Regions from separate parts of the Pedobacter sp. genome, predicted to be linked through region 2. Evidence: riboswitches for the same ligand, from Rfam matches in the RefSeq annotation. Region 2 holds a riboswitch; the other holds the start of a gene.
What was found. A riboswitch is a leader RNA that binds a small molecule or an ion and turns the genes downstream of it on or off. The one in region 2 is predicted to bind thiamine pyrophosphate.
Positions count from the first base shown of each region.

Region 1: linked by a shared signal. The riboswitch ahead of thiD (bifunctional hydroxymethylpyrimidine kinase/phosphomethylpyrimidine kinase) and the one ahead of thiS (sulfur carrier protein ThiS) in region 2 are both predicted to bind thiamine pyrophosphate.

Region 1 covers NZ_OZ257244.1:3,675,261-3,686,248, forward strand. The annotation lists gene ACQY77_RS15015 (CocE/NonD family hydrolase) at 1-211, opposite strand, end outside; gene ACQY77_RS15020 (CocE/NonD family hydrolase) at 219-2,090, opposite strand; gene ACQY77_RS15025 (DUF6515 family protein) at 2,288-3,136, shown strand; gene ACQY77_RS15030 (esterase-like activity of phytase family protein) at 3,389-4,555, shown strand; gene lpdA (dihydrolipoyl dehydrogenase) at 4,842-6,248, shown strand; gene ACQY77_RS15040 (choice-of-anchor I family protein) at 6,420-7,943, shown strand; TPP riboswitch at 8,404-8,499, shown strand; gene thiD (bifunctional hydroxymethylpyrimidine kinase/phosphomethylpyrimidine kinase) at 8,547-9,479, shown strand; gene ACQY77_RS15050 (TenA family protein) at 9,476-10,129, shown strand; gene ACQY77_RS15055 (MFS transporter) at 10,237-10,988, shown strand, end outside.
Region 2 covers NZ_OZ257244.1:930,991-941,978, reverse strand. The annotation lists gene ACQY77_RS03710 (TonB-dependent receptor) at 1-899, shown strand, start outside; gene ACQY77_RS03705 (DUF4374 domain-containing protein) at 930-2,156, shown strand; gene ACQY77_RS03700 (PepSY-associated TM helix domain-containing protein) at 2,198-3,511, shown strand; TPP riboswitch at 3,699-3,787, shown strand; gene thiS (sulfur carrier protein ThiS) at 3,849-4,052, shown strand; gene thiC (phosphomethylpyrimidine synthase ThiC) at 4,069-5,946, shown strand; gene ACQY77_RS03685 (thiamine phosphate synthase) at 5,953-6,549, shown strand; gene ACQY77_RS03680 (thiamine phosphate synthase) at 6,563-7,198, shown strand; gene ACQY77_RS03675 (thiazole synthase) at 7,209-7,973, shown strand; gene thiH (2-iminoacetate synthase ThiH) at 7,966-9,081, shown strand; gene ACQY77_RS03665 (ThiF family adenylyltransferase) at 9,084-10,127, shown strand; gene ACQY77_RS03660 (alpha/beta hydrolase) at 10,310-10,988, shown strand, end outside.

The sequences.
Region 1 (10,988 bases), 2.7 Mb from region 2:
TATAGCAGGTACGCTGCATCACCATCGGGTATTTTTTAGTCTTCGAAGCATCTTTAGGGGTATATATTGCCGTAAAAAGCTTCACACCATCACGCATGGTGATGTAAACTTCCTTCTTGGTGTAATTGGCTTTGGGGTAACCGGCATCGCCCTGTGCAAAAGCGGTAAATGACCATAACACTAATAAAGCGGTTATTTTAAGGTATTTCATTTTGTTCTTATTTTAAAACTGAAACGGTAATGTACGAACTGTTAAAAGTATCGTGGTAAATTTTATGCGTGGCTTTTTGGAAATCCTGAGGCTCGGCCTGATAAATGTCCATAAATTTCTGTGGATTTCTGTCAGCCAGCGGGAACCAGCTATTTTGAATCTGAATCATGATTTTGTGTCCTTTTTTGAAAGTATGTGCAACATCTGGCAGTGGATAATTCACTTTTGTAATGGCACCAGGAATAAAGGCCTCTGGCTTTTCAAAACTGTTGCGATACTTACCGCGCATAATTTCACCGCGAACCAACATTTGATAGCCTCCCATAATCAGGTTTTTAGGGTTAGGTACAGGGTTTGGTGCATCTTCAGGGTAAACGTCAATCAGCTTAACTACATAATCTGCATCCGTTCCTGTAGTAGAAACCACTAAATTAGCCAATACCGGCCCGGTTAAGGTAATATCTTCAGTTAAAGCATCAGTTTGGAAGGTTTTAACATCTGGTCTGCGGGCTGCAAAACGCTGATCATCAATCATGTATTCGCGGGTACGTTTTGCCTGAATACCATCCTGATAGGGTACCGGATTATTAGGATCGCTTACATATTCATCCCAGCTATCGGTTCTGCCTACTTTTTCAAAACCCAGTTTACCGTTAGGTTGCAGGTATAGATTTTTAGTTTCAGTATCTTTTGGGGGCCAGGTGTCAAATTTTTTCCATTCATTGCTTCCTGTTACAAAGATGTTAGCTTCTGCTGCATTAAAGTCGCCTTCTCCTTTTAAATAATATTTAAAGAAAGGTAATTCATATTGTTGTTGGTAATCGATACTGGTAGTTTTTCCGAAAGGAATATCTCCGAAATAAGAACCATCGCTGCGCACCCAGCCACCATGAAACCATGGGCCCGCAACTAAAATATTTTTGGCCCCGGGATTTTGTTTTTCTATTGCTTTATAGGTATCAAACGTGCCATAAGCGTCTTCTGCATCAAAAAAACCGCCTACAACCATTACCGCTGGCTTTACCTGGGTTAAATGTGGTGTAATCAGACGTGATTTCCAAAAAGTATCCAGGTTGGGATGTTTAAATAAATCGTTCCAGAACTTGATGCTATCGGCAAAGTATTTATCTTTCAGGTTTTTAACCGATCCTGCTTCCAGGAAAAAACGATAGTTATCCTGAATAGGAAGTTGTAAACCTTTAGGGCCTTTATCAGGTGTGATGGGCTTTGGTCTGGGAACGCCAAAAGTGCTCATGAAATTAAAGGCATCCATTAAGAAAAGTGTTCCACGATGGTGAAAGTCATCACCCAGATACCAGTCGGTAACAGGTGCCTGCGGCGATACCGCTTTTAAGGCCGGATGTGAATGTGGTAAGGCCGTGGTTGAATAAAAACCAGGATAGGAGATCCCATAAATGCCTGCTTTCCCGTTGTTGTTTTTAACGTTTTTTACCAGCCAATCTATGGTATCGTAAGTATCTGTACTTTCATCAATGGCTGTTTTTCCTTTCTTCCCAATTACCTGTGGACGAATATCCTCAAAGGTACCTTCACTCATCCATTTTCCACGTACATCCTGGTACACGAAAATAAATCCTTCGCGCATCATTGCAGGGAAGTTGCCTAAGCTGGTTTTATATTTATCCTCACCATAAGGCTGAACGGTATAAGGCGTTCGGTTAAGCAAGAAAGGATATTTTTTAGTTTGATTTTTTGGTATATAAATTGAAGTAAAGAGCTTAACCCCATCCCGCATTGGGATTTGCCTTTCAATTTTAGTGTAATTGTTTCTTACATAGGCAGAATCCGTTTGTTGGGCAAATAAAGAGGAAGATACAAACAGACAAAATAATAAGCTGAAAACTTTGTTCAAGGTCATTTGAAGAATATGATTATTGGAATAAAATTTAAATATAGAACATTAAGCAGGGAATAGAAAAAACATCCCGTAAAAGGTTTGTTAGCATTAAAATGCAGATGTGTCAACACATTATCAAAATTTAGTTAAAAGATGTTAAGGAATAATCTTTTTAACTTTTTTACCGTCATATATGTAATCGATTTAAACACAATAAAATGAATAGGTTATTAAATAAAGGAGTGGTTGTTTTTGCTGTGGCAGCAATGGTTACAACCTTAAGTGTAAATCAGGTTTTTGCACAACGCCCAAGCAGGGCAGGAGGGGCTGCAGGTGGCGGACGGCCAGGTATATCTGCGCCATCAAGAGGCGGCTCATCACGAGGCCCGTCTATGCAGGCACCTTCTGCTGGCCGATATTCTGCACCATCGAGAATGGCCAGGCCAGAAAGAAATGCTTATAATAATACCCGTCCGGGCTACCGTCCCGGGGTAGGTTATCGTCCGGGATATGGCTACAGACCAGGTTATAGTTACAGGCCTGGATATGGAAGACCTTACTACAGACCTTATTACAGTTATTACAATTACTACAGACCATTTTTAGGTTTTAGAATTGGTGTGCTTCCTTATGGCTATTATCCATTCTATTTTGGTGCCAATCAGTTTTATTATTCTGGTGGGTTATTCTATCAGCAAAATGATAATCAGTATGAGGTGGTTACGCCGCCAGTAGGAGCAGAAGTGCCAAGTTTACCTTCCGATGCTAATCTGGTAACCATTAACGGTCAGGATTATTACGAATACAAAGGTGTTTATTATACCCAAAGCACCAATGCAGATGGAAAAACTGTTTATGTAGTTGCCGGAAAAGATGGGGTACTCAATACAGGAGACAATTCAGCCGGGTCCCATCAGATTGGTGATATTATTGATCAGTTGCCAGAAGGATGCCGTGAGGTAACCATTAAGAATGAGCAGTATTTTGTGTCTCCTGACGATGTGTATTATGAAGAGGTGATAGAAGGGGATAAAACAGGTTATCGTGTGATCGGGAAGTTGTTTTAGTTAGTATCAGAACTTGATCCAGGAACAATGATATTAAAACATTAAGGAGTTAAGGTTGATCTATACTAAAGGTTCTTAACTTCTTAATGTTAGGAGTAGCCTGGCATTGAGCAAAAATAAGCGTCAGGTAGTTCAAGGTCGATTTTGCAAATTTATCCACGGCCTTAGTTTCTAAAGCTTAACAATGTAATAACAAGCCATTGGGGCTGGCAGTGTATATTTTTTCTATTTTTGTAGTCTAAATCATTGGATTTGAAATCAGCCAGAATCATAATTGCAGCATTTTATTTCTCACTTATTATACTTTTAGCCTCCTGTTCAGCCAACAGGCTAGGCGCATCCAAGAAAGAAACATCTATTTCATCGCTTAGTTTTTTAAGTGAATATATTCTTCCCTTAAACCAAAAGTTTGAAAATACAGTTGTTGGCGGATTATCTGGGATAGACTATGATATTAAGCGCGATCAGTATTACCTGATCAGTGATGATCCATCACAGCTCAGTCCGGCGAGGATATACACCGCTAAAATTGATATTACCAATAATAAAATTGATACCATAGAAATTAGGGGCGTAATCCCGATTTTGCAGGCCAATGGTAAAGTATATCCAAAACTGGGTACTGATAAAAGGGTAAAACCAGATGGGGAATCTGTACGATATAATCCGCATACCCGGCAGCTTTTATGGAGCAGTGAAGGGGAGCGATTGTTTCGAAATGGCGATACCACAATCGTTCAGCCAGCACTTACTTATATTAATGAGAAAGGCGCATATCTGGATACCATTTCACTGCCTGCTGGATTTCATTTTACAAGACAGGAAAAAGGGGTAAGAAAGAATGCTTTTTTTGAAGGGCTGAGTTATGCCGATGATTATAAAACGCTTTATGCCAGTTTAGAAGAACCCCGTTATGAAGATGGTAAACAGGCTGCATTTGGTTACGGGCAGGCACTAACCAGAATTTTGAAGTTTGACACCAAAACGGGGAAAAATACCGCCCAATATGCCTACAATTTAGGCGAACTGCCCGTTAAGCCTACTGTGGATATGGACTGGAACGTAAATGGCATCTCGGAGATTCTTGCCGTTAACAGCCATACCTTATTGGTGATGGAAAGGGCTTGGGCAAAAGGCCATGATGACCATACTTTTATTAAGCTTTACCTGGTAGATTTAAATGGAGCAGAGAATGTGATGGATAATCCTTCTTTTGTGCAAACACCCCCTAAACCCTTATCAAAGAAGTTGTTGTTTGATTTCGATTCATTAAACAAACATATTGATAATTTTGAAGGGGTAACTTTCGGTCCGAAATTGCCTAACGGGAACCCATCGCTGATTTTTTGTGTAGATAACAACTTCGGGAAAAACCAGGTTCAGCAGTTCTTCTTGTTTGAGGTTAGGCAGGATATGTAGTATCAAGACGCTGGTAACAAGTACAAATCCATATTTTCAGCAGCTGCGGCATATTACACACCTGAGTCAGTTTGGCGTGTAGGTTTGGATATTCATTATTCCAAATAGTTTATACATTTGAGCTCCTGGACTCCAGACCACCTTCTTAGTACAACTTTGCAGCATAGTCAAGCGCTTAGAACTCAAGACTCAAGAGTTCAAACTCATGACTCATTTATGGCGCGATCTAACTTTTACCTTAAACCTTTTTTCCCTACATTTGGGCAATCAAAATTATCAAGAAATTATGCAATACGACGTCGTTGTTATCGGTTCTGGTCCGGGCGGTTATGTTGGCGCAATCCGTTGTGCCCAATTAGGTTTAAAAACTGCTGTTATCGAAAAATATAAAACTTATGGAGGTACTTGCTTAAATGTTGGCTGTATTCCCTCTAAAGCATTATTAGATTCTTCAGAGCATTACCACAATGCGGCACATACCTTCTCTACACACGGTATCAACCTGAAAGATCTGAAAGTAGATATGAAACAGATGATCGCCCGTAAAGACGATGTTGTAGCACAAAATACTGCCGGTATCACCTATCTTTTCAAAAAGAACAAAATCGATGCTTTTGAAGGTGTAGGTTCTTTTGTGGATAAAAACACCATCTTAATTACCAAAGGTGATGGATCTACCGAAACCCTTACTGCAAAAAATGTAATCATTGCAACAGGTTCTAAACCCACAGCATTACCGTTCTTACCTATCGATAAAAAACGTATCATCACATCTACTGAGGCTTTAACACTTAAGGAAGTGCCTAAAAGCATGGTTGTAATTGGTGGTGGGGTTATTGGTTTAGAATTGGGATCTGTTTATGCCCGTTTAGGTACTAAAGTTTCTGTGGTAGAATTTTTACCTTCTATCATCGGCACAATGGATGCAGGCTTGGGAAAAGAGCTTCAACGTGTTTTAAAGAAAACTTTAGGCATGGAGTTTTACATGGGTCACAAGGTAACCGGTGCAACTGTTAAAGGTAAAACGGTAACGGTTACGGCAGATAATGCAAAAGGTGAGCCTGTAACTTTAGAGGCCGATTATTGCATTGTTGCTGTTGGCAGAACGGCCTATACTGAAGGTTTAGGTTTAGATAAAATTGGCATTACGGTAGAAGAAAGAGGAAAGAAAATTCCGGTTAATGAACACTTAGAAACTGCTGTTAAAGGTGTTTATGCCATTGGTGATGTAATTACAGGCGCAATGTTGGCCCACAAGGCAGAAGATGAAGGAACTTATGTAGCTGAAACCATTGCCGGACAAAAGCCACATATTAACTATAACTTAATTCCTGGGGTAGTTTATACCTGGCCGGAAGTTGCTTCAGTTGGACAAACAGAAGAGCAATTGAAAGCAAGTGGAGTAAAATACAAAGCCGGATCGTTCCCATTCAAAGCAAGCGGAAGAGCAAAAGCAAGTATGGATACTGATGGTTTCATCAAGGTTTTAGCTGATGCCAGCACTGATGAAGTTTTAGGTGTACACATGATTGGCCCGCGTGCTGCAGATATGATTGCTGAAGCCGTAATTGCGATGGAGTTCCGTGCATCTGCAGAAGATATTGCACGTACCTGCCATGCTCACCCAACGTATACCGAAGCATTGAAAGAAGCTGCATTAGCTGCTACAGATAATAGAGCGATCCACATTTAAGGTTGTAACGCTGAAAATTCAGCACCCTATATGTTTAATAATTTAACCCTGATTTTATATCAGGGTTTTTTTATGCCCCATAATTGACGATTTCTTAATCAAATCATAATATTGGCCGGCTAAAAGCGATTCTGCGGTATTTTATTTTTGGATCATCAGATTTAAAACCAAATGAACCGAAAAAAATTGTTTGGAGCCTTGTTCCTGGCTTCTATGGCCCTGGCCGCTTGTAAAAAAACAGACCCTATTGATGAAACGAATCCGGAGCCTGTTGTTGCAGAAAATATTTCCAGCTTTAAAGAAATTGCTTCAGTAGATTTAGGAAATACCACAGCTGCAGAAATCTCTGCTTACGATCCTTCTACTAAAAAACTATTTGTAGTCAGTAATGACGGAGGCATAAAGGTAGAGGTGTTAGATTTAACGGCTTATCCCGCAATTGTAAAACTTAAAACTTTAACTTACCCTAATAACGCTGGCATTAACAGCGTTGCGGTAAACAATGGTTTACTGGCTATAGCTTTAGATGGTGCTAATAAACAAGGAAACGGCGATATCGTGGTTTTAAAAACTTCGACATTAGAAGAGGTAAAGAAAATTACTGTTGGGGCTATGCCCGATATGGTTACTTTTAGTCCGGATGGAACTTACATCATCAGTGCTAATGAAGGTGAGCCAAATGATGAATATACTGTTGATCCTGCAGGTTCGATCTCTATCATCAATGTGAAAAATAATTATGCGGTGAAAACATTAGATTTTGCAGGTTTTGAAAGCTCAAAAGCGTCATTGGTGGCAGCTGGATTAAGAATTTACGGCCCTAACGCTAGTTTTGCTCAAGATATAGAGCCAGAATATGTAGCCGTAGCTGCCGATTCAAAGAAGGCTTTTGTTACCCTTCAGGAAAATAATGCTGTAGCAGAAGTAGACCTCGTTGCGGGTACCATTACCAAAATTATTCCATTGGGTGTAAGGGATATCAGTCTGGCTGAAAATGCATTCGATGTGAGTGATAAAGACAGTAAAATGCAGTTGGGTACCTGGCCAATTAAAGCCTTTTACTTACCAGATGCCATATCATATTTCTCTGCAGGCGATGCCAACTACCTCGCATTAGCCAACGAAGGAGATACCCGTGCATGGAAAGGTTATGATGAAGAAGCAAGGGTAAAAAGTTTAAAACTGGATGCAACTAAATTTCCTGCAGCTGCCAGCTTACAACAAGATGCCAATTTGGGCCGCTTAACTGTCTCTAAGGCTTTTGGCGATACCGATGGAGACGGGGACTACGATGAACTTTTCGCCACAGGCGGAAGAAGTGTAAGCATTTTAAATGCAGGTACTGGTCAGCTGGTTGCCAATATTGGAAAGGATTTAGAGCAGCGGGTTATCGATGCCGGAAAATACGATGATGAACGCTCGGACAATAAGGGCGTTGAAATTGAAGCGGTTACAGTGAATCAGGTAAACGGCAGAACCCTGGCCTTTATAGGTATGGAAAGGGTAGATATGATTGCTACTTATGATGTTACCATACCTGCTTCGCCAAAGTTTGTACAATTATTTGCCACAGGCGATGCGCCGGAAGGTGTTTTGTTTGTGAAACCGAAAGATAGCCCTAATGGTAGAAGTTTATTAATCGTATCAAGCGAGGAAGATGGAACAGTAAGGTTTTATCAGCCTGATAAGCTTTAGGAAAGGGAGAGGGGAAAGTGGGACTAGTATAAGGTATAAAGTATAAAGTAGAAAGTATCGAGACAGGGTGCTGATCAAGTTAAAAGTTGAAGGTTGAAAGTGAAAATAGTATCAAGTATCAAGACATGGCGATGGACAGGTTGGCGCTTTGTCTCAGTACTAAATACTGGTACTAAGTACTTACTGGAAGTTTAAAGTGAAAATAGTATCAAGTACGAAATAGAAAGTATCAAGACAGGGCGCTGGACAGGTAGGCGCTTTGTCTCAGTACTAAATACTCGGTACTAAGTACTTACTATAAGTTTAAAGTGAAAATAGTATCAAGTATCAAGACAGGGCGCTGAACAGGTAGGCGCTTTGTCTGAGTACTCACGACTCAGTACTCAAGACTTAAGACTCAGTACTCACTACTCCATACCAAACTGTTTGTCGATTTAAAATTTACTCCTATATTGCAGACATAAAACTTTAGGGGTGCCTTCAATAGATGGCTGAGATTATACCCTCATCACCTGATTCGGTTAGTACCGGCGTAGGAAATAGTTTGCAGATCTAATCGTGCCTCAGGCATTAGAAGACTCCTAAAGTAATTAAGCTAAAATTATGGAGTCTGTTATCACTAAAAATTTATTGCCGCAAAACGCAGAATGTACTCAGCAATGTTATAACAGCATGGATGAGCGTACAGGAAATGTCTCAATTACACAGCAGGAAAATATAGAATATATTAAGGTATTAACCATAGCAGGATCAGACAGTGGGGGTGGAGCAGGGATACAAGCTGATTTGAAGACTTTTTCAGCGCTGGGTTGTTTTGGAACTTCAGTAATCACCGCAGTTACTGCACAAAATACTTTGGGCGTTAAGGGTGTACATGCGGTTCCGGTTGAGATGATTCAGGATCAGTTGATGGCAGTACTGGAAGACATTAAACCTGCGGCCATTAAAATAGGAATGATCAATAAGCCAGAAGTAGCAACACTGATCAGGCAAATTCTGGTTGCTTATGCCCCTCATATACCCGTAATACTCGACCCTGTAATGGTGGCTACAAGTGGTCATCGCTTAATTGAACCCGAAACAGTAGAAACCTTACAACAAGCGTTATTTACCATTGCAACCCTGGTTACGCCCAATATTGATGAGGCCATTATTCTGGCCAGGCACAAGATTAGTAATGTTGCAGAGATGATTGAAGCCGCCCATAACATTATTGCCCAGGGAGCTAATGCGGTGCTGCTCAAGGGAGGACATTTACTTGGTACAACCATTTATGACGTTTTTGTAGCAAAAGGAGAGCTGCCCATTGTGCTCGAAAGCCCCTATATTAATTCTCGAAACTTACATGGAACCGGCTGTACGCTGTCTTCTGCAATTGCTGCAGAGATGGCTAAAGGGAATGATTTAATCACAGCCGTTCAGCTAGCTAAAATTTATATCGCCGGGGCACTGCAGGCTGGTGCAGGTGTTAAAACCGGAGCAGGGAACGGGCCGCTCAATCATTTTTTTGAACCTTTAAAACTTATTGCCAAATGAAATGGAGCGATCAGGCCTGGGAGCAGGTAAATGCGGTTTATGCACAAATAATAGCCATGCCTTTTAATGAGGAGCTGAGCAAGGGTACTTTGCATCCCGATAAATTTGTTTTCTATCTTGCCCAGGATGCTTTCTACCTTTTGGAATTTGGAAAAGCACTGAGCGCCATCAGTAGCCGGTTGCGATCGGCAGACCAGGTTTTAGCCTTTGCCAATTTTTCTTCAGGAGCGATTTTAGCTGAACGCGCCCTCCATGAAAGTTACTTTGAAGAGTTGGGTTTGCCCCATGAGGTGAAGCCTTCGCCAACTACACTTTTATATACCAATTACTTGCTTAATCAGGTGGCTTATGAGCAAGTAGAGGTGGCAGTTGCTGCGGTTTTGCCTTGCTTCTGGATTTATAAAAAAGTGGGCGATCACATCTTTTCAATGCAGGCAGAAAATGAAAATCCATACCAACGCTGGATTGACATGTATGCCGGTGAGGCCTTTGCTAAATCGGTTAAGTTGGCCATAGATATTGCAGATGAGCTTGCAGAAAAGGCTGGAGAGCGAACGCAAAAAAACATGTTAGCGGCGTTTGAACAGGCCACCAAATTGGAGTGGATGTTCTGGGATAGTGCATATAGAATTGAAAAATGGAAAATATGAGCCCTAAAGTCTAATTTTTTAGCAAAAAAATGAATATAAATAAGAAAAAGTGCGGGTATTAACTATAGAATTAAGACCTTTGCATTTTACTTATTATTCATTACATTTTGGAAGAAGCAGCAGGACATCAGGAAAACACAAATCAGTCAATTACTCAACCTGCAGTTGTACCCAGTAGTCCAAACCGTATCCGCCTTGCCGTATCATTATTTTATTTTGGTCAGGGTATTGCATTCGCCTCATGGGCAAGTCGCATTCCGGATATAAAACACACTTTAAATTTATCAGATGGAGCACTCGGAAGTATCTTACTGGCACTTCCACTGGGGCAATTGTGTACCATGCCCATATCGGGTGGATTGGTAACCAAGTACGGGAGTAAAGCTATTCTTACCCTTACGGCACCACTTTATGTATTGGCCCTTAGTAATTTGGGTTTGGCAACTGCCCCCTGGCACCTATTTGCTTTCCTGTTTCTTTTCGGGGTAATTGGAAACATGTGCAATATCGCTGTAAACACACAAGGAGTAGAGGCCGAAAAGCTTTTCGGACGTCCAATTATGACTTCTTTTCATGGAGCATGGAGTATTGCCGGTTTCTCCGGAGCGCTGGTTGGGCTATTAATGGTCAATTTACATGTTATCCCATTGTTTCACTTTTTGGTGATTGTAGCCCTGATCTGGATTAATGTACTCTTAAACTATAAACATCTGGTCCCCGGCAAAGGGGCACAGGCAGAGCGTAAACCAAAATTGTTCGTTAAGCCAGAAGGCGTACTGCTACAACTGGGCATCATTGGCTTTTGTAGTATGGCCACAGAAGGTGCCATGTTCGACTGGAGTGGGGTTTATTTCAAAGA
Region 2 (10,988 bases):
TCTTCGGAAAATACATCAATCAGAACAACATTTCAGGGAATGCCGCTAACCGCAGGAAGAATAATTTATCAAGGGGAGGATATGGACTGGCCTCAACCTACTTTATTAATTCAAACCTTCAACTCAAAGCTTCATATGAACTGACCAACAGGATGCCGGAAGCGCAGGAGATTTTTGGTGATGTAGAGAACCAGGAAGGTAATCCATCTTTAAAACCCGAAACCAGTAATAACATTAACCTGGGCCTGGCTTACAGTTTTGCATTAAACAAAAACCACAACTTTAGTTTAAGCGCAAATGGAATTTATAGAAATGCAACGGATTTTATTTACAGCAGACTGAATAACAACCAGTCTAAATTGGTTGCCGATAACCGCGATGGGGTGAAAACCTGGGGTGGTGATGCAGAAATCAGGTATTCTTATCAAAACTGGTTAACAGCTGGTGCTACCATAACCTACCAATACCTGAAAAACATGCAGATGTATGAAACCAACCCGGCAACGGGAGAAAAGTTTACAACAATAAGTCCACTCTACGGAGATCAAATGCCTAATATTCCATACTTCTTCGGAAACTTCGATGTATCGGTTTCGTTTAAAAATGTTGGTAGAAAAGGAAATCACCTGAATGTAGGCGGTAACTTATTGTTTGTGAACGAATTCTGGCTTTACTGGCCAAGCTTAGGCGGGAGAAATGAAACAGAGAAAAAGAAAGGTATTCCAACACAAATATCCCCTGATTTGAATATTGTTTACAGCCTTAAAAATGGCCGGTATAACATCGCTTTGGAAGCTAAAAACATTACCGATGCCAGGTTATTCGACAACTTTAGCTTGCAAAAACCTAGTCGTGGCTTCTATTTAAATCTGAGGTACTTCATCAATAAAACACATTAATAATTCATCAATAAGAAAAATAAAAACAATATGAAAACAAACATTACCAAGGCTTTTATGGCTTTAGCTTTTGTAGGGGGACTTAGCTCATGCTCAAAAAATGAGGGAACAGAAAGTATACCGGAAAATCCGGGAAATTACATTGTTGCGGTAACACCTGTAGCCTCAACAGGGGTCGCAGATTACTTGCTTACTGCAGGTAGTTTAGAATCAGGAACCGTTTCAATTGCCGGAAACGGAGTAGAACAAGATGGTACTTACAGGTATTATGTAACCCATAACAACAAGTTTTTCAGCATGTTGTATGGACAGGGAAATCCGGGTGCTGTAACCACTTACAACATTGCAAATGGTAAATTAAACAAGCTTTCTAATTTTCAAACAGAAACCGTTCAGGCGTTTGCACCAGTAAACGATGATTTGTTATTGGTTAAAATCCCGAGGAATATTGCTTCTCCTTTAGCCACCTGGTATAAAGTTAATACCAACAGTTTATTAATTACAGGTGAAGGAACCATTAATGTTCAGGCACCTTCAAACAATGGCGAGTCAGCACATTTTAGCTGGATTAAACAGGTAGGTAATAAAGTTTATGCACCTTATTTTTCTATTAAAGCATGTTGCGGAGATTCTTTTGGTACCGACTTCCCGGATAATGCCTGGATTGCGGTATACTCTTACCCGGAGATGCAGTTAGAGAAAGTAATCAAAGATGATAGAACAAGTTTCATAGGCCGATATTTTGTTGATGGTTTAGGCCTTGTTGAAAATGGTGATGTTTATGCATTCTCTTCTTCAGTTGCTACAAAAGGTGGGGTACTTACTTCAACTAAACCTTCTGCAATTACTAAAATTAAGGCCGGTACAACAGAATTTGATAAAACTTATTTCTACAATTTTGAAGAAATTTCTAATGGCTACGTAATTACCAACTGGATTTATATCGGTGGAAACAACTTCGTAGCACATGTAACTCCAAAAGCCAGTAAAGGTGCCTATGTAGTAGGAAAAGAATTAGCAATCGTTAACGTTGTTGACAAGACTTTTAAAAAGGTTGGTGGATTACCTGCAGCAGCAAACATTAGTTCTATCACCACTAATAACTACACCATCAAAGATGGTAAAACAGCTTATTTAGGTGTAAACTTAACAGACGGTACCAGCTTTGTGTATAAAGTTGATGCATCAAACCAAACAGCAACCAAAGGCTTAAAGGTTGAGGGCGGTTTAATCACAACCATTCAAAATATAAAATAAGTGTTTATTCCCCCTCATTTTTAAAAGATAACAGTGCGATGATGACAGACAAAAAGAATCCTAACATCAAGAAAAAGACCAAAGAATCCGTATTTACCAGGGTTAACAAATGGCTTCACCTGTGGCTGGGCCTTATATCCGGCATCATCGTGCTTATAGTGTGCATTACCGGGTGCATTTGGGTATTCAATGAAGAAATTACAGGTTTACTGGAGCCCGAAACTAAAATAGATCAACAGGAAAAACCTGTACTTACGCCTTCCCAACTCAGTGATATTGCCTTTAAACTTTATCCGGATAAAGTCCCTGCTTATGCCAATTATCAGCAAGGAAGAGCAATCAATTTAAGTTTGCGTGGAAAAAAGGAAGAGGGCAGAAGAGGGGGTGGTACCTTGCTCAAAATCAATCCTTATACCGGAGAGGTAATCAGCAAAGTGGTACACAAAAAAGGTGAAACAGATTTTTTCAGAACAGTACTGAACGGACACCGCTTCCTTTGGCTTCCTTTTAAAATCGGACGTCCAATTGTGAATTATGGAACACTTATTTTTGTCATTTTGCTCATAACCGGATTGATCTGGTGGTACCCTAAAAAGTGGAACAAATCTACCCGGGAAAAAAGCTTTAAAATCAAATGGGGCGCTTCGTTTAAAAGGGTTAATTTAGACTTACACAATGTACTTGGTTTCTATTCGCTTATTTTCTTACTATTTATCGCCCTAACGGGGATGGTTTATGGAATCCGATGGTATAGCGAAGGATTATACTGGGTAACTTCTGGCGGTGAAAAGTTAGCAGAATTTAAGCGGTTGGAGTCTGACTCAACACAATCAAATAAATATAATACGCCTCAAAAAGCAATGGATGCAGCCTGGCAGATGGTTATAGCCAAGAATCCCAAGTCTGAAGGTTTTTATTACAGTTTTCCCGATACGGCTAAAGCTAAAACAACCATCGGAATAACAGTTTATCCGACTAAAGGACAGTTCTATAATAATCAGAGCTATACTTTTGATCAGCATACTTTGAAAGAGCTGAAAGGAGAGGGCGTTTATGCCATTTCGTATCAGTCGGCAACCTTTGGAGCTAAATTAAGAAAGATGAATTATGATATTCATGTGGGAAGTATTTTGGGTTTCCCAGGAAAAGTATTAGCCTTTTTAGCTTCGCTTATTGGTGCGAGTTTGCCGATCACAGGATTTCTAATTTGGTATGGCAGAAAGTTTAAAAAGAAAAGTAAGAAAAAAGATGCAGTAGATAAAATAGATTTGTCAGCATCCCCGGCACCTAAAAGAACCTATCCCAAACCTTCGATAAAGAAAAAGGAATTGGTGGGCTTAGAATCTGAGGTCTAATCATTAATATACCCCGATTTTTTAGAAGTTAAACTAAAATTTGATCTTGATTTTGTTTATTAGCCATTTAAAGAAATTTTAAATGATAATAAAAAGGCTTTCCAGGTGTTGGAGAGCCTTTTTGATTTTAAATTTATCTGCATTTTAAATATTTTTTTGTTCGAATAGAATAATCTTATACATTTACAAAAAACTTTAGGGGTGCCCTTGTGCTGAGAAATACCCTTTGAACCTGATGCGGTTAGTACCGCCGAAGGGAAAAGTAAGAGCAAACTATTTGCTGTCTTTTCATTCCCCGTGATGGGGCAATTCCTATGGTTTTTCCAATTTGAATAAAATGGAAATAACGATAAACAATCAAAACTATCAATTGAGAGAAACCTGTTCGGTAGAGCAACTGCTTTCGGATATGCAAGTTCCCAATACCAGGGGGATTGCCATCGCTGTTAATCAACAGATCATTCCTAAATCGCATTGGAATACCCATACCATTCAACATGGCGACCAGTTAACTCTTATTAAAGCCACTCAGGGCGGATAGTAGCAATCTAATCAAAATGAAAAACCAAAAAGAAACCATCACCGGGCAAATCAGCCGTGATCCATTTCCCGCTTCTAAAAAGGTGTTCGTTAAAGGACAACTCCACGATATCAGAGTGGCCATGCGAGAGATCAGTTTAACCGATACTAAAATCCATAATGGCTTCGGACTTACCGAATCCAATGCGCCCGTAACCGTATACGATACCAGTGGTCCGTACACCGATGTGGATGTTGAAATTGATATTAAAGCAGGTTTGCCTAAACTTAGGGCATCATGGATTACGAACAGGGAAGATGTAGAACAGCTTCAAGGACTCAGTTCTGCTTATGGACAAGAAAGGTTGGCCGATCCTAAACTCAATGAATTAAGGTTTGCACACATCAATAAACCTTTCAAGGCAAAAAAAGGGATGAATGTTTCTCAAATGCATTACGCGAAAAAGGGAATCATTACCGCTGAGATGGAATACATTGCCATCAGGGAAAATCAACGGATTGATTTATGGTACGAGCAAAACGGACAAGCATTCTTAAATCACCAGCACAAGGGCCAAAGTTTTGGAGCCAATACCCCAAAGGGATACATTACACCAGAATTTGTAAGGCAGGAAGTTGCTGCAGGAAGAGCGGTAATTCCCTGTAACATCAATCACCCCGAACTGGAACCCATGATTATTGGTCGGAATTTTCTGGTGAAGATCAATGCCAACATTGGTAATTCGGCTGTAACATCATCTATAGAAGAAGAAGTTGAAAAAGCGGTATGGGCATGTCGCTGGGGTGCCGATACCATTATGGATCTTTCTACAGGAAAAAATATTCACGAAACCAGAGAATGGATTATCCGCAATTCGCCCGTTCCTATCGGTACCGTTCCCATTTATCAGGCCCTTGAAAAAGTAAATGGTAAAGCAGAAAATTTAACCTGGGAGATTTTTAGGGATACCTTGATCGAACAGGCAGAACAAGGCGTAGATTATTTTACTATTCATGCCGGGGTTTTACTGCGCTATATTCCTTTAACGGCAAAACGGATTACAGGGATTGTATCCAGAGGAGGGTCTATCATGGCGAAATGGTGTCTGGCACACCACCAGGAGAATTTTCTGTATACACATTTCGCCGAAATCTGTGAAATCATGAAGGCTTATGATGTTTCTTTCTCTTTGGGCGATGGATTAAGACCCGGTTGTATTGCCGATGCCAATGATGCAGCACAATTCTCCGAGTTAGAAACCTTGGGAGAGCTAACCAAAATTGCCTGGGCGCACGATGTACAAACCATAATTGAAGGCCCCGGACATGTACCCATGCACCTGATCAAAGAAAACATGGAGAAACAGCTGGAGCATTGTGCTGAAGCTCCGTTTTATACTTTGGGCCCGTTAACAACTGATATTGCACCCGGATACGATCACATTACCTCGGCCATTGGTGCAGCCATGATTGGTTGGTATGGTACAGCAATGCTCTGTTATGTTACGCCAAAAGAGCATTTAGGCTTACCCAATAAAAAGGATGTAAAGGATGGTGTAATCACTTATAAAATTGCCGCTCACGCTGCTGATTTAGCTAAGGGTCATCCGGGAGCACAATTCAGAGATAATGCTTTAAGTAAAGCCCGTTTCGAATTTCGTTGGGAAGATCAGTTTAACTTATCCCTCGATCCCGATACCGCAAGAGAATTTCATGATGAAACACTTCCTGCTGATGGAGCAAAAATCGCCCATTTCTGCTCCATGTGTGGCCCTAATTTTTGCTCTATGAAAATTACACAGGATGTACGTGAATATGCTGCTAAGCAGGGATTGGATGAGCAATTGGTACTCGAAAAAGGAATGGAAGAAAAAGCACAGGAATTTAAAAATAAAGGAAGCGAAATCTATTTGTAAGCGTCGATGAAACTGATTGTAATTTCTAATTCAATATCCTTTAAAGGTGAGGAACTGATTGTGAATCAGTTGTTTGAAGAAGGCTTGGAGATTTATCATTTGAGGAAGGAGAAAACGTCTAAAGAGGATTATAGGAAATATATTGAGGAGATTAATCCTCAATTTTATCATCAAATCGCCTTGCATCAATATCACGAATTGGCTGACGATTATGGGATAAAACGCTTCCATTACCCAGAGTATGAAAGGACAAAACAAATGGTTGTAAATAGGGAAAAGGAAATTTCGAGTACTTCAATCCATAAGTTAGACAAACTGGAAGAGGTAAACCCGTTCAGCTATGTTTTTTTTAGTCCTGTATTTGATAGTTTATCCAAGATAGGTTACCAGGGGGTTGTAGATGAGCGTTTTAAACTGACTAAAAAGCATGGTCAACCAGAGGTTGTTGCGCTGGGTGGGATCTCCAGCCAGAATGTTAAACTGATTGGAAAGATGGGATTTGATGGCGCCGCGGTATTAGGCGCACTATGGAATAATCCTTCGAATGCCGTTAATGCATTCAAACTTCTTCAAAAGCAATTAGAAACCAATGAGTTTCAGTAAAAGATAAAATTATATGATTGATAGAATACACTATATTTCACAAGGGATTACCCCGGATGATCACTTAAAATCGATTGAAAGGATACTTCTTGCAGGTGCAAAATGGATTCAATTGAGACTGAAAAATACGGATGAGCATACATTACTCGAAGTCGCTGAAAATGCAGTGGAGTTGTGTAATCGTTATGATGCAAAACTCATCATCAATGACTACCCGTCTATTGCTTTAAAAGTAGGTGCTCATGGGGTTCATTTAGGTTTGGAGGATATGTCAGTGAAAGAAGCCAGAGCCATTTTAGGCGCTGACAGGATTGTAGGCGGAACGGCAAATACAATAGAACAGGTAATTCAGCGGATCGACGAAAAAGTAGATTATGTGGGCGTTGGGCCTTTCCGTTTCACCACTACAAAGGAAAAATTAAGTCCGATTTTAGGTGCTGAAGGCTTCAGGGAAATCGTAAAAAGGCTGAGTGCAGCAAATCTATCCATTCCCATCATAGCAATTGGTGGAATAGAGATCGCAGATGTTGCCCACATTATGGAAACCGGGGTTTATGGTGTTGCCGTGTCTGGCGCACTCACCAATCAGCCTGATCTTTCCCTGACTTATCAACAAATTCAAAAGGAAATCAATACTCAACTTGTTTAATGCATTGCACATGTTAAAAATAGCAGATAAAATATTTCAATCGAGATTATTTACCGGTACGGGTAAATTTAGTTCATCCATAGAAATGGAAAATGCACTTTTGGCGTCTGATTCTGAGTTGGTTACGGTAGCTTTGAAACGTGTAGATATGAATGATACCAGCGATGATATTCTGAATCATTTGAAACATCCGCATATCCATCTGTTACCTAATACTTCGGGTGTACGCAATGCCAGAGAAGCAGTTTTCGCCGCCCAATTGGCCCGGGAAGCCCTTGAAACGAATTGGATTAAACTCGAAATTCATCCTGATCCTAAATACTTAATGCCCGATCCAATTGAAACTCTGAAAGCAACAGAACAACTTGCCGCACTGGGTTTTGTGGTGTTGCCTTACATCCATGCCGATCCGGTACTCTGTAAACGGCTGGAAGAAGTAGGAACGGCTGCGGTTATGCCTTTAGGTTCTCCGATAGGTAGTAATAAAGGGTTAAAAACCTTCGATTTCCTCGAAATTATCATCGCTCAAAGCAATGTTCCAGTAATCATTGATGCCGGAATTGGTGCACCATCTGATGCCGCAAAGGCAATGGAAATGGGCGCCGATGCAGTACTGGTAAATACAGCAATTGCGAGTGCTGCAAACCCAATCGAAATGGCCAGGGCTTTCAAAATGGCGGTAGAAGCCGGAAGACTTGCATATGAATCTGGGCTCGGCCGTGTTCAATCGGAAGCCATTTCCACAAGCCCTTTAACCTCCTTTTTAAATGACTAGTTTTAAAGATGTTTTTTACCAATACAGCTGGCAGGAAAGTAAGGAAAAGATTTACGATTCCACAGCTAAGGATGTAGAACGTGCGCTTACCGCTCCCCAGCGATCATTGGACGATTTTATGGCGCTCGTATCGCCCGCGGCAGCACCGTATTTAGAAAATATGGCGCAGTTAAGTAATCAGCTTACTCTTCAGCGTTACGGCAAGGTTATTCAAATGTATGTGCCACTTTATCTTTCCAATGAGTGTAATAATATATGTACGTATTGTGGCTTTAGTTATGATAATAAGGTTAAGCGGAAAACACTCAGCCCGATGGAGATTATGCAGGAGGTTGCGGTAATTAAAGACATGGGGTACAACCATGTACTTCTGGTTACAGGTGAGGCAAACCAAACCGTTCATGTAGATTATTTTGAAAAGGTATTGAATTTAATCAAGCCGCATTTTTCTCATATTTCTATGGAAGTTCAGCCCATGGATGTACCAGATTATGAGCGATTAATTCCACTTGGCTTAAATACAGTTTTGGTTTATCAGGAAACCTATCATCAGGAAGATTACCGTAAACATCATCCCAAGGGGAAGAAGTCCAATTTCGACTATCGACTGGAAACCCCTGATCGACTGGGAGCAGCGGGAATACACAAGATGGGTTTGGGCGTACTGATTGGCCTGGAGGATTGGCGAACAGACTCTTTTTTTACTGCACTGCATTTATCCTACTTAGAAAAACGATACTGGCAGAGTAAATATAGTCTTTCCTTCCCAAGGCTCAGACCATTTAGCGGTGGCTTGGAACCCAAAGTAAATATGAATGATCGGGAACTGGTACAATTAATTTGCGCTTACAGGATTTTCAATCAGGAAGTAGAACTTTCATTATCTACCCGGGAAACGATAGCCTTTAGAAATAATGTACTTAAATTAGGAATTACTTCTATGAGTGCTGGATCAAAAACTAACCCGGGGGGATATGCTGTTGAACCAGAATCTTTAGAACAATTTGAAATTTCCGACGAACGGAGTGCCACAGAGATTGCCGATATGATCAGAAAAGCTGGATACGAGCCAGTTTGGAAAGATTGGGATAGTGTATTAAATCCATAAAGATGTTTACAAAAGTAGAACTTCAACGCTATAACAGGCAAATCCTGTTGCCAGAATTTGGAATTAGTGCTCAGGAAGAACTAAAAAAGGCTAAAGTATTGATTATTGGAGCGGGTGGCCTGGGCTGCCCAATGCTACAGTATCTGGCTGTGGCCGGTGTTGGAAAAATTGGATTAATAGATGATGATGTAGTTGATATAAGCAATTTACACCGACAAATACTCTATTCAGAAAACGATATAGGAAGAAAGAAGGTAGAAGTAGCTGCGGAGAAATTAGCTATACTCAATCCGTATGTAGAAATTACTCCTTATCCCGCACGATTAACAACTGAAAATGCCAACAGTATATTTTTACAATATGACATAATTGTTGATGGTTCGGATAATTTCCCCACCCGATACCTGGTGGATGCCGTTTGTGCTACACTTAAAAAGCCACTGGTATTTGGATCAATTTTCAAGTTCGAAGGTCAGCTGTCCGTTTTTCACTATCAGGGAGCCTCAGGATATAGTAACCTATTCCCCGAGCCTCCAGCAGAAGATGAAGTTCCCAATTGTTCTGATATTGGAGTAATAGGGGTGTTACCCGGTATTATTGGCTCTTACATGGCTGTTGAAGTTATTAAGGTGATTACTGGAAAAGGAGAGGTGCTGGCTGGAAAATTAAAAACGGTAGATATATTAAATAATAGAACATTGCTTTATGATATCCCAAAAACTGTCGAAACAGTGGTTCAACAGGTGGGTGCTGAGGTAAAACCTGATGAGCTCATCGAAATCGATCGGGCTACATTTGATGCATGGAAACTGGATGTGTCTAATCCAGTCTGCTTGGTAGATGTTCGCATGGAGCATGAATTTGAAGCCTTAAATATTGGGGGGATTAATATACCCTGGTATGAATTGCAGGAACGCCTGGACGAGCTTCCGAAAGATAGAAAAATAGTCTTTTGCTGCCAAACCGGACAGAAAAGCAAGATGGCAGTTTTCCTGCATCGAAGTGCATCAGGTATAAATTCTTATAGCTTAAAAGGGGGACTTTAATCTATCAGCTGGTCCATGGTCCGTGACTCAGGGATCATACAATTAATTTATGTACGGTTAACCAAACTACCACCGATGGTCTGTAAATCACAGACCATGAACTTATCTCTTAACCTAATATCACTGACTCGCTGACAATAGAATACTTGCTACTAACTCTCAGATAGTCTATATTTAAAGTCATGAAAAACATCCCTAAATTTTTAACGGCTACTTTAATTGCCCTGATCATATTTTTATCCAATACCTACGCTGCTAGTGTCGATACCGTACTGACCCATAGCAATATCATGAAAAAAGATATTAAGGCTGTTATCGTAAGGCCAGCCGGCTATTTGGAATCTAAAGCATTCCCAACTTTATATCTTTTACACGGAGCCGGAGATAAATATTCTGGATGGTTAACTAAAGTGCCTGATAGAGAAACGGTAAAGCGATTGTCGGATGAACTGAATATGATTGTAGTCTGCCCTGATGGTGGTGTAACCAGCTGGTATTTCGATAGCCCTGTTGATCCTGCTTATCAGTATGAAACCTACATATCAAAGGAATTGGTCAAATATGTTGACGAGCATTATGCTACGATAAAAGACAGGAAAGGTCGCGCCATAACAGGTTTAAGCATGGGTGGGCATGGTGCATTATATCTTGCCTTTCGTCACCAGGATATTTTTGGTGCCTGTGGCAGTATGAGTGGTGGTGTAGACATCCGTCCCTTTCCAGAGAATTGGGATATTGCTAAACGATTGGGGAAATACAGCGAATATCCCGATCGTTGGGAAGCTAATACAGTCATTAATCTTACTCACTTACTAATACCAAATAAACTCTTCATCATTATAGATTGTGGCTACAATGATT